Regions from separate parts of the Clostridium sp. CM036 genome, predicted to be linked through region 1. Evidence: riboswitches for the same ligand, from Rfam matches in the RefSeq annotation. Region 1 holds a riboswitch; each other region holds the start of a gene.
The links. A riboswitch is a leader RNA that binds a small molecule or an ion and turns the genes downstream of it on or off. The one in region 1 is predicted to bind cobalamin.
Positions count from the first base shown of each region.

Region 2: it holds a riboswitch for cobalamin, as region 1 does, so the genes downstream of both, cbiQ (cobalt ECF transporter T component CbiQ) here and ACWJKE_RS16950 (cobyric acid synthase) in region 1, are expected to answer to the same signal.
Region 3: it holds a riboswitch for cobalamin, as region 1 does, so the genes downstream of both, ACWJKE_RS10210 (YitT family protein) here and ACWJKE_RS16950 (cobyric acid synthase) in region 1, are expected to answer to the same signal.

Region 1 covers NZ_CM143652.1:3,567,650-3,570,939, reverse strand. Annotated here, with positions in the region: gene ACWJKE_RS16950 (cobyric acid synthase) at 1-1,137, opposite strand, end outside; cobalamin riboswitch at 1,273-1,456, opposite strand; gene trmB (tRNA (guanosine(46)-N7)-methyltransferase TrmB) at 1,678-2,331, opposite strand; gene ACWJKE_RS16940 (site-2 protease family protein) at 2,399-3,016, opposite strand.
Region 2 covers NZ_CM143652.1:2,179,730-2,183,019, forward strand. Annotated here, with positions in the region: gene ACWJKE_RS10255 (energy-coupling factor ABC transporter ATP-binding protein) at 1-789, opposite strand, end outside; gene cbiQ (cobalt ECF transporter T component CbiQ) at 802-1,650, opposite strand; cobalamin riboswitch at 2,028-2,201, opposite strand; gene sigG (RNA polymerase sporulation sigma factor SigG) at 2,371-3,144, opposite strand.
Region 3 covers NZ_CM143652.1:2,171,128-2,174,417, forward strand. Annotated here, with positions in the region: gene ACWJKE_RS10200 (ribonuclease J) at 1-405, opposite strand, end outside; gene ACWJKE_RS10205 (DUF3842 family protein) at 654-1,082, shown strand; gene ACWJKE_RS10210 (YitT family protein) at 1,223-2,074, opposite strand; cobalamin riboswitch at 2,274-2,461, opposite strand; gene ACWJKE_RS10215 (hypothetical protein) at 2,452-2,616, opposite strand; gene ACWJKE_RS10220 (cob(I)yrinic acid a,c-diamide adenosyltransferase) at 2,680-3,219, opposite strand.

The DNA of each region.
Region 1 (3,290 bases):
ATCCCTAATGTTAATGCTACGAGCCTTTACTCTTGTAGTTATTTTCTCATCTTCAAATATTGTGTCTACGTCTAAAAGCTTCATACCCTCTGTTTCTTTTGAATTTCCCTCTAAGCCATTAGGGTCACTTAAGCTATTTCCTAACATTTGATAGCCTCCACAAATGCCTAATACGTTACCTTGTACACTATATTGCTGAACCGCTTCTGCAAGTCCCGAATTTCTTAAAGAAATTAAATCATCAATAGTATTTTTTGTTCCCGGTATGATAAGGAGGTCTGGTGTGCCCAATTCTCCTTTAGTTGTAACAAATCTAACTGATACATCTTCTTCAGCCTTTAATGCGTCTAAATCCGTAAAATTCGATATATGTGGAAGCTTTATTACAGCAATATCAATAGGTGCAGTAATTTTTTTGTTAAATTCTACTGCACCATCTTCATCTTCGAGTTCCAATCTAAAATAAGGAACTACTCCTGCACATGGAATATGTATAATATCCTCAAGCATTGTAAGTCCTGGCTTTAAGATTTCTAAATCTCCTCTAAACTTATTAATAATAGTGGCTTTAACTCTTTTTTTCTCGGCCTCATTAAGCAAAAGCAAAGTCCCTGCTAGTGACGCAAATACTCCACCCTTATCTATATCTCCTGCGAGTATCACAGGTGCATCTATAAGTTCCGCCATTCCCATATTCACTATATCTCTATCTCTTAAATTAATTTCTGCTGGGCTACCTGCTCCTTCCATTACTATAATATCAAACTTCTTCTCTAATTCTTCAAACTGCTTTTTTAACATGTCTTTGAATTCCAATTTCATATTATGATATTCCATAGCTGTACTATTCCCAAAAACCTTTCCATTAACGATAATTTGGCACTTTTTATCCGAGGTAGGTTTTAATAAAATCGGATTCATATATACCTCTGGCTCCAATCCTGCCGCATAGGCTTGAAGCACCTGCGCACGTCCCATTTCTTTTCCATCCAATGTAATATAAGAATTCAATGACATATTCTGTGACTTAAAAGGACATACTGAAAACCCATCTTGCACAAAAATTCTGCAAAGTGCTGTTACTAATATGCTTTTTCCTACTGATGAAGCGGTTCCTTGAACCATTACTTTAGCCATTACTATTTCTCCTTTCTTCCTGCTTGTATTCTTATTTGGCACACAACAAAAAAACAGCAAGCTTGCGCACCTGCTGTTATGTACAAATTTTTCATTGCACTAACTTGAATTCTACAGTTCTTTCCCGCCGAAAGCTTAATATTACTAATTTAGGCAGGTCTCCTGGCTCTTGATACACTTTCTCTTATCACTTTCCCTTTCAGGTAGTTATAAAAGATTTTCTCTCAATTACAGTAGCGGGGGCTGCTGTGGAATTACACCACATTCCCTTTTCACCTTACTAATCATATACTAAAGTAGCTGCATCCACTTTAGTGGCTGATTAATAATAGGCACCTAAACAAATCTATTCATTTTTAACTAATATAATTCATAATTTTCATTTTTAAAATTTTCAATTTAATACATTTCTATGTAATTAAGTTTATAGCATTATGTTAATCCTGTCAATAAATAAGAATCTAAAATGCTTAAGTCTCATATGGTTATAAGTTATCTCCTGCGAAGCTGCAACAGTTCCACAGGAGATGCATTAATTCGCTAAATTAATTTTGCCTGTAGAAACATAGCTTGTTTGCCTATTTCTGTGAATTTAGCTTCATATTCTGTAACTACGTTATCTTTAAAATCACTCTTATGCAAATCATAGGTTGAAAATAATATTTCAAACCCACACTCTTTGAAATAATCTACCGATTCTTCGAATAACTCTGTATCATCTGTTTTGAACCAAACTTCAGATCCCGGTTTTAAGAATTTCTTATAGCTCGTCAAGAACTTAGTATGAGTTAATCTTCTTTTATTATGTCTGTCTTTTGGCCAAGGATTACAAAAATTTATATAAATTCTGCTTATCTCATCTTTTGCAAACACATCATCAATAAGCATAATGTTCATTGGCATAAGACGTACATTTATGTCTTGTTCCCCTTCAACTTCTCTTACTTCTATAACTTTTCTAAGGGCAAATACCAGAACCTCATCTTTTAAATCAATGCCTACAAAATTGATATCGAGATCTCTCCTGGACTTTTCTGATATAAATCTACCTTTACCGCAACCTAGTTCTAGATGAATTGCATTGTTATTTTTAAACTCTTCATTCCATTTTCCTTTGTGATCATATTGGTCAGTTATTACAATATGACTAGTTTCCAGCTCTGGCCTAGCCCAATATTTTTTTCTTAAGCGCATATATTTTTCTCCTTACATTCTAAATAATAAAAAATCACTATATGATTTTCTTAGCTTTATATTAATATTAAAACATCCCTGCAATATTTAAAAATTGTTTAAATAACCATAACCCTGGCGCTTGCACGATATAAGTAAAAACTGATTGTCCACCAGGTAATATAGGCAATATTAACACCATAAATATTAAGAATTGATACCTATAAATTGTATCTGGTAAATTGTAAAAAAACTTTGGGAACAAATCCCTAACTATATGAGATCCATCAAATCCCGGTATTGGCACTAAATTAAGAAAAAACAAAATACAATTTAGGTACCCTGTAATTATTAAAATTTGGCTAATAATAGTATATAATCCACCATGAATTGGTGGAAATTTCGAAAATAACACAGTAAGAATTGCAAATACAAACCCTAGAATTAGATTAGCAATTGGGCCTGCAACTGAAACTTTCAAATCATCCTTATAATAATTTTTAAATGCACTAGGATTTGTCTGAACAGGCTTTGCCCAACCAAACCCTACTAATATAATCATAAGAAATCCCATTGGATCTATATGTGCGATTGGATTCAGCGTAAGTCTCCCTTGAAATCGTGGAGTTTTGTCTCCTAACCTATCTGCTACGATAGCATGCGCATACTCATGAAAAGTAAATGCTAATAAAATTGCGGGTATCATCAAAATCTTATTTAATATTTGTTGTGTATCCAAATTTATTCCTCCTTATACTCCTACATGGTAGGCAATGTTAATCGCTACTCACCTTGTTAATGCATCTTTGACTTGTTATTTTTTAAGATGTCTACTATCCTATTATAACAAAGTTTATTGTTATTTTGAATTGAATATTCTTAAAATAAAATAATATATTCCCACAACTATATCCTTATGAATTAACTTATATTTTCAGATTATAGAAAAAACCTTATCTTAAAAAGATAAGGTCTTAAAT
Region 2 (3,290 bases), 1.4 Mb from region 1:
CGGATAGGCACTAGTATCTTCCAGCAGATGTTTTTCTACAAGCAATTCATATATCTCCATCACGGTTGGCTGTTTTAGATTTGCTTGTTTTAAAATTTCTGTATTTTGGAAAATTTCTAATGGTGTTCCATCTGCGATAATTTTTCCTTTGCAGAATACAAGGACTCGCTCCGCCCATCGATATGCGAAATCTAAATCATGGGTGGAAATGAGCATTGTCTTGCCCTCCGAACCAAGCTTATCCAAAACTTCTTCTAACATCAGTGCATTTAAAGGATCCAGTGATGCAGTAGGTTCATCAAAGATAATGATCTCCGATTTCATAGCAATGATGCCCGCAATGGTGACGCGCTTCTTTTCACCGCCACTCAAATAGTGTGGCGGACGATCCTTGAAATCTGATATGTTCATGTATGCCAGTGCTTCCTCAACTCGCTTTAGTACTTCCTCTTTTGGAAGCCTTAAATTCATCGGCCCGAATCCAACTTCTGCCCTAACTGTAGATGCGATTATTTGATTGTCCGCATCTTGAAATACAATTCCGATATTTTTTCGAAGTCCTTTTAAATTCTTTTTATTAACGACAGTACCCCGGTAAATGATTTTTCCCTGTTCAGGTGTAAATACACCGTTTATATTCAAGAAAAATGTAGATTTTCCGGATCCATTGGAACCAATGACAGCGATTTTCTCACCTTCATAGATATCCACGCTTACACCGTCCAATGCAGACTTTCCATTCCCGTAGACGTAGTATAGATCTTCGACCTTTAATATTGATTTCCCCATAATAGCTCCTTTCTATCTTGTAACGCCCCATATCAGGATCAAAAAAATTATAAATACTACTGCAGAGGCAATCTGTATTGTCTCTACCTTTTTATCTTCCTCCAAAAATATAAGATCCCCATCATAGCATCTGGCCTCCATGGCATCATAATAATCGTTTGCCTTTTTAAGCGAAATAACCAGCATATTGCTTGCAATGCTTCCAAATGTATAGCAGGAAGTCTTAAAATCACAGTAGCCCTGACGAGATTCTGCGGAATTTTTCATTTTAGTATAGACATCCATTAAAATGAAAATATAACGGTAAATGAGGTTCATCAGCTCTACAATAAGCTTTGGAACATGTGCTTTTCGAAGCACATATATAATCTCGGAGGATGGAGTTGACAGTGTCATCATTTGTAGGGCACTTATAGCTGCAAAAACTTTCAGAATCAAAAATGCCACTTCCTTAAGCTTTGCCTGAGAAGTAAACACATAGCAGAAGCCAAGATACAAGTTATACTGCCCCATCGGCTGCTTTGAAAAATCAATAGCAATTGTAAAAGTGCCAAGGAGGATAAAGATGATTGGAATCGCCAGTATTGACAAGTATTCGTTTACTGGAAGCTCTCCTTTTACAATGGTCAGATAGGCCATTGCAATAATGACCACAACAGATACATAGGGGTTTTCCAATACAATACAAAGAATCAATATCAAAACAGAAAGAGATACTTTAAAAGTAGCATTCCAGTGCCTGATTTTAGAAGTATAAGCATAAAAATCAATTGAAAACCCTTCGCCGTGTTTATGTCCGGTTCCATGGTGATGATTATGTGTCCCATCCCCTTTTTTCCATTTGAAGAAAAAGCCCACCATTAGAAAAATGGCACATAAAATAATAATTTTTCCCATTTCACATCTCCTTTGAATTTTCACCCCATGGCAGCATTCTGGGAGATTTTAGAATAATAAAAATAGATGAAGCATAGTAAACAATTACACCTACAATCTGATTTAAAAATGCAAGGCCAGATAATGTAACTATAATCGCATTGAAGCACCCGGCGAAAACGATGATATTCTGCCTAATCATGTTATAGGCTCGTTTTGACAATTCGTAGTATAGGCCTGTCTACAAAACAAAAATCCTTCTAACTAAAGTGTTAGAAGGAAACGATTCAAAAATATGCTTAATCATATAAAATCAACAAACAAATTTTCATTATAAAGCCCTCTCTATCACTCGTAGAGTTTGTAGTGCGAAAATATGGGCAGGTATTCTGACTCAAGAATCATTATTTAAGCGCGCCTTCCCCGTTTTCGAGTGGCATAATGCACTTAAATTCATCTATTACAGCTACGAGATAGTTCAGGATTTTAACCTGATTCCCTTTTAATTAATTTAAACCTATATTCTATTATTTAATTTTTATAATTCTTTCACACATGTACTCATTACATAGTAGACTTATTATTACAAAAAATCAACTACTTTAATTGTAAAAAGATAATATTTTTCAAACTTTCACAAAATAATACATTATACTATATTCTGAAATAAATGCTACAGTAAAAAAAGGGACCCACTAGGGGACCCTATACGTACTTTCTCATGTGCTTTAATGCAGTTTTTTCAAGTCTAGAAACTTGTGCTTGGGATATTCCTATTTCACCTGCTACTTCCATTTGAGTTCTTCCATCGAAGAACCTTAAATTTAAGATTAACTTTTCTCTAACATTTAATTTTTTCATTGCCTCTTTAATCGATATATTTTCAAGCCAATTATCATCTAAATTTTTGGTGTCACTTATTTGATCCATTACATAAATTTCATCTCCACCAGCGTGATAAATTGGTTCAAATAAAGATACAGGATTTTGTATAGCATCTAAAGCAAATACTACATCTTCCCTTGGTAATTCTAATTCTTTTGCTATTTCAGCTACAGTAGGCTCTTTGTTGTCTTGATTCACCAATCTGTCCCTAACTTGTAATGCTTTATATGCAATATCCCTTAATGATCTACTAACTCTTATTGAGTTATTATCTCTTAAATATCTTCTTATTTCCCCAATAATCATAGGAACTGCATATGTTGAAAATCTAACATTTAGACTTAGATCAAAATTATCAATGGACTTCATTAAACCAATACAGCCTACTTGAAATAAATCATCTACGTTTTCTCCTCGATTATTAAAGTGCTTTATCACACTTAAAACCAATCTTAAATTTCCTTTAATAAATTTTTCTCTACACTCATACTCACCATTTTGTATCCTAAATAGTAGCTCTTTCATTTCTTTTTCTTTTAGTACGGGTAATTTTGAAGTATCTACACCACATATTTCTACTTTATTGAATACCATAAGGTCATCATTCCCTTCAGAGTAATTGCTTCTAAATTATGTCCTTATGGTTTGCTTTTTATACTACAGACAACCTTTAACATCTGAAAGGGTGTTTTTATTTTAATCTTAATAATAGATTCATCAAAATTGCATCACAATTTCTT
Region 3 (3,290 bases), 1.4 Mb from region 1:
GAATTCAACTTTAAGATTTTGTAGTTCTATTGTTTCTCCAGCATTTACATTGTGAAGTTCACAATTAGATAATATATTGTGCTCCTTTAGTTTATTTTCAATTAGCCCTAACGTTAACCTAGTACCATAAATAGGTACATTCAATTGTTTTAGAATGTACGGAAGCGACCCTATATGATCTTCATGTCCATGAGTTAAAAAAATACCTTTTACTTTTTCTGCATTATTTTTTAAATAAGTTATATCTGGAATTACTAAATCTACACCATACATTTCCTCATCAGGAAAGGCTATACCACAGTCTATAACAATGATTTCATTCGCATATTCAAAAGCTGTTATATTCTTACCTATTTCTCCAAGGCCTCCTAAAGGAATAACCTTTATACTTTCCTCGTTTTTCACTAAATTCTCCCCTTCATTTATATCAATTATATTATTAATATTATTTTCTTTATTTTGCCTCGAATTATAAAATTAATACCTTTATGGGAGAATTTTTTTTGCTTTTTTATAATCATTTTATTTATACCAACGTTGTAATTTTATTTGAACTAAACACAGAATATACATAAACATTATAGTATAATAATATTATCTATATAAAAATAGATTTCATTATATTATAAATTTTATTTTTTGGAGGTATTACCATGAAAATAGCTGTAATAGACGCACAAGGGGCAGGTCTTGGTCAAACAATCATAAAAAAAATTCGTAAAGAAATTAGCCTAGATATCTATATTGTTGCACTTGGTACAAATACATTTGCTTGTTCAAATATGGTAAGAGCTGGTGCAAATATTGGTATAAGTGGAGAGGAATCAATTTGCTCATTTTGCAAGAAAAATAAAATTGATAGCATAATCGGTCCAATTGGAATAATATGTAGTGGTGGCATTAACGGTGAAATTACCCCCATGATTGCCACGTCAATATTTAATATGGATTGTACTAAATATATACTTCCACTACAAAAACATGGTATTTATATACCAGGCACAAGGAATATGCAAATCAAGGATATAATTGAAGAGATTGTACTTGATATAAAAAGTAATATAAAATATCATTTTATATAAGAAGGTTTATACATAATATTTAAAAGACTTTATTAATTCTTGGGTTAAGACTTCTGTCGGTATTCCATAACTAACAATTTTGCCTGCTTTCATGGCATAAATGTTGTTAATCCGCTCTATTAGCTATCTAAAATTTTTATTTAATGTTTTAAGGATTTAAATCCGTATCCAAAGACTTCATAAATATTATTCACTGTTACAAAAGCATCCTTATCAACAAATTTTATGAATTTTTTAAGTGTTATAAACTCCCTTCTTCCTACTATAACCACAACAACTTCTTTATCCTCATCTGAAAAATCCCCTACTCCGTTATATACAGTAGATGTTTTATCTAGCTTTTCTCTTATATATTTTCTTATCTTATCGCTGTTCTTACTTATAATTGTAACTTCTTTGCACACATTTATTCCATCTATGATGTGGTCTATAAGAAAGCCATTAATTATAACTCCGAGCATTGCATATAATGATAGCTTAATTCCAAAAGCAAAAACTGCCATTAAAATTATAATTAAATCACATATTAAAACTCCTTTTCCTAAATTTATATGAAAAAATTCATTTAATATCTTAGCTAAGATATCTGTCCCCCCTGTTGAAGCGTTTTGATCAAAGACTATAGCTGTACCTATTCCTGATATTAGTATTCCAAATATAAGTTCCAGTAAAATATCTCCTGTAATTGAATTATTAATAGGTATAAACTTTTGAAATACAATTATAATACCTCCTACACCAAAGCTTGCATACACACTTTTTCCACCAAAACTCTTTCCGATAGCAATAAATGCTATTACAAACAAAATAAGGTTTATTATCATCATTATCCAACCTACGGATAACCCCCCTGTAAATTTATTTATAACTATTGCTAATCCATTCGCCCCACCTGTCGCTAAATTATTTGGCATTAAAAAGAAATATAAACCTGCTGATACCATAAGCATTCCTATGTTTATAAGCGCAAATTCCTTTATCTTTATTTGCATAATATGCCTCCTTATAATTATCAATTGTATTACCTATCCTCTGTAAAATAATCATAATTTCTTTCTCAACGAAAAATTAAGCCCTTTAGCATTTATGCTAAGGGCTTGATAATAATACCAACCATATTTGTAAAAAATGCAAAATTTAAAATGCATTTTCATACAAATATGCGTCACACCCCCTATCACTCGTAACGTTCTTGGTGTATTAATGAAGGCAGGTCTTCTGACTTTGGATCATAGTCGCTTTAATCCTTCCCAACAAAATTGTCAGTGGTATAATTTAAAGCTTCTCACCATTACAGCGGCGGGACCGTTCAGGCTTTTCACCTGGTTCCCTTTTAAATGAAATGCAAAACATCTCATACCTTTATATGCTATATTAAATTACTTTCTTTTAATCTCTTCCATAAAACCTTTTTTAATTGAGCTTTATTTATAACAGAGTTTTTATTAAATTCTTCCACAATAACCATATCGGCTTCTCTATTCCCCGTTATATTGACAATAAATTCTTTGCCTAAGTTTTTGTACGTATTCATAATAATTCCCCCTTCAAACTCTAAATATTATTAACTTAATTTTAGAATTTGAGGTGGTTATAATCAAAACTCTATACCCTCTCTAGATGGTATTCCTTCGTTAAAATAATGTTTAATATCCTTCATCTCAGTTACAAGGTTTGCTTTATCTATTATAGCTTTAGGTACGTCTCTCCCTGTTAAAATCAATTCTATATTACCAGGTTTATTCTCCATTAATTCTAGTAGTTGTTCTTCACTTATTAGTTGATTGTTCAACGCTCCCATTACCTCATCCATGATAAGTATGTCGCATTTTTCTTCTTTTAATGCTTCCCTGCAAAATTCATACCCCTTTTGTACTTCTTCTTTTAATTCATTTTTTTCCTCTGCATTTAACGTCCAAAAAAAACCTCTTTTTTTCTCAAACCTAAATATGTTAAAAAAGGGAGCCAATTTTTTTGCACTTTCAATTTCACCAGTTTTACTTCCCTTCAAAAACTGTACCATAAATACAGTATATCCATTTCCTGCTGCACGTACAGCTAGTCCTACAGCTGCAGTCGTTTTCCCCTTGCCATTCCCCGTATAAATTTGAACATATCCGTTTTTTAATTTCCCCATTATATTCATTTCTCCTTTTAATATCTCGTGTACAAGATAGTAAGCCTCTTGTCATAGCTATGTTTGCACAT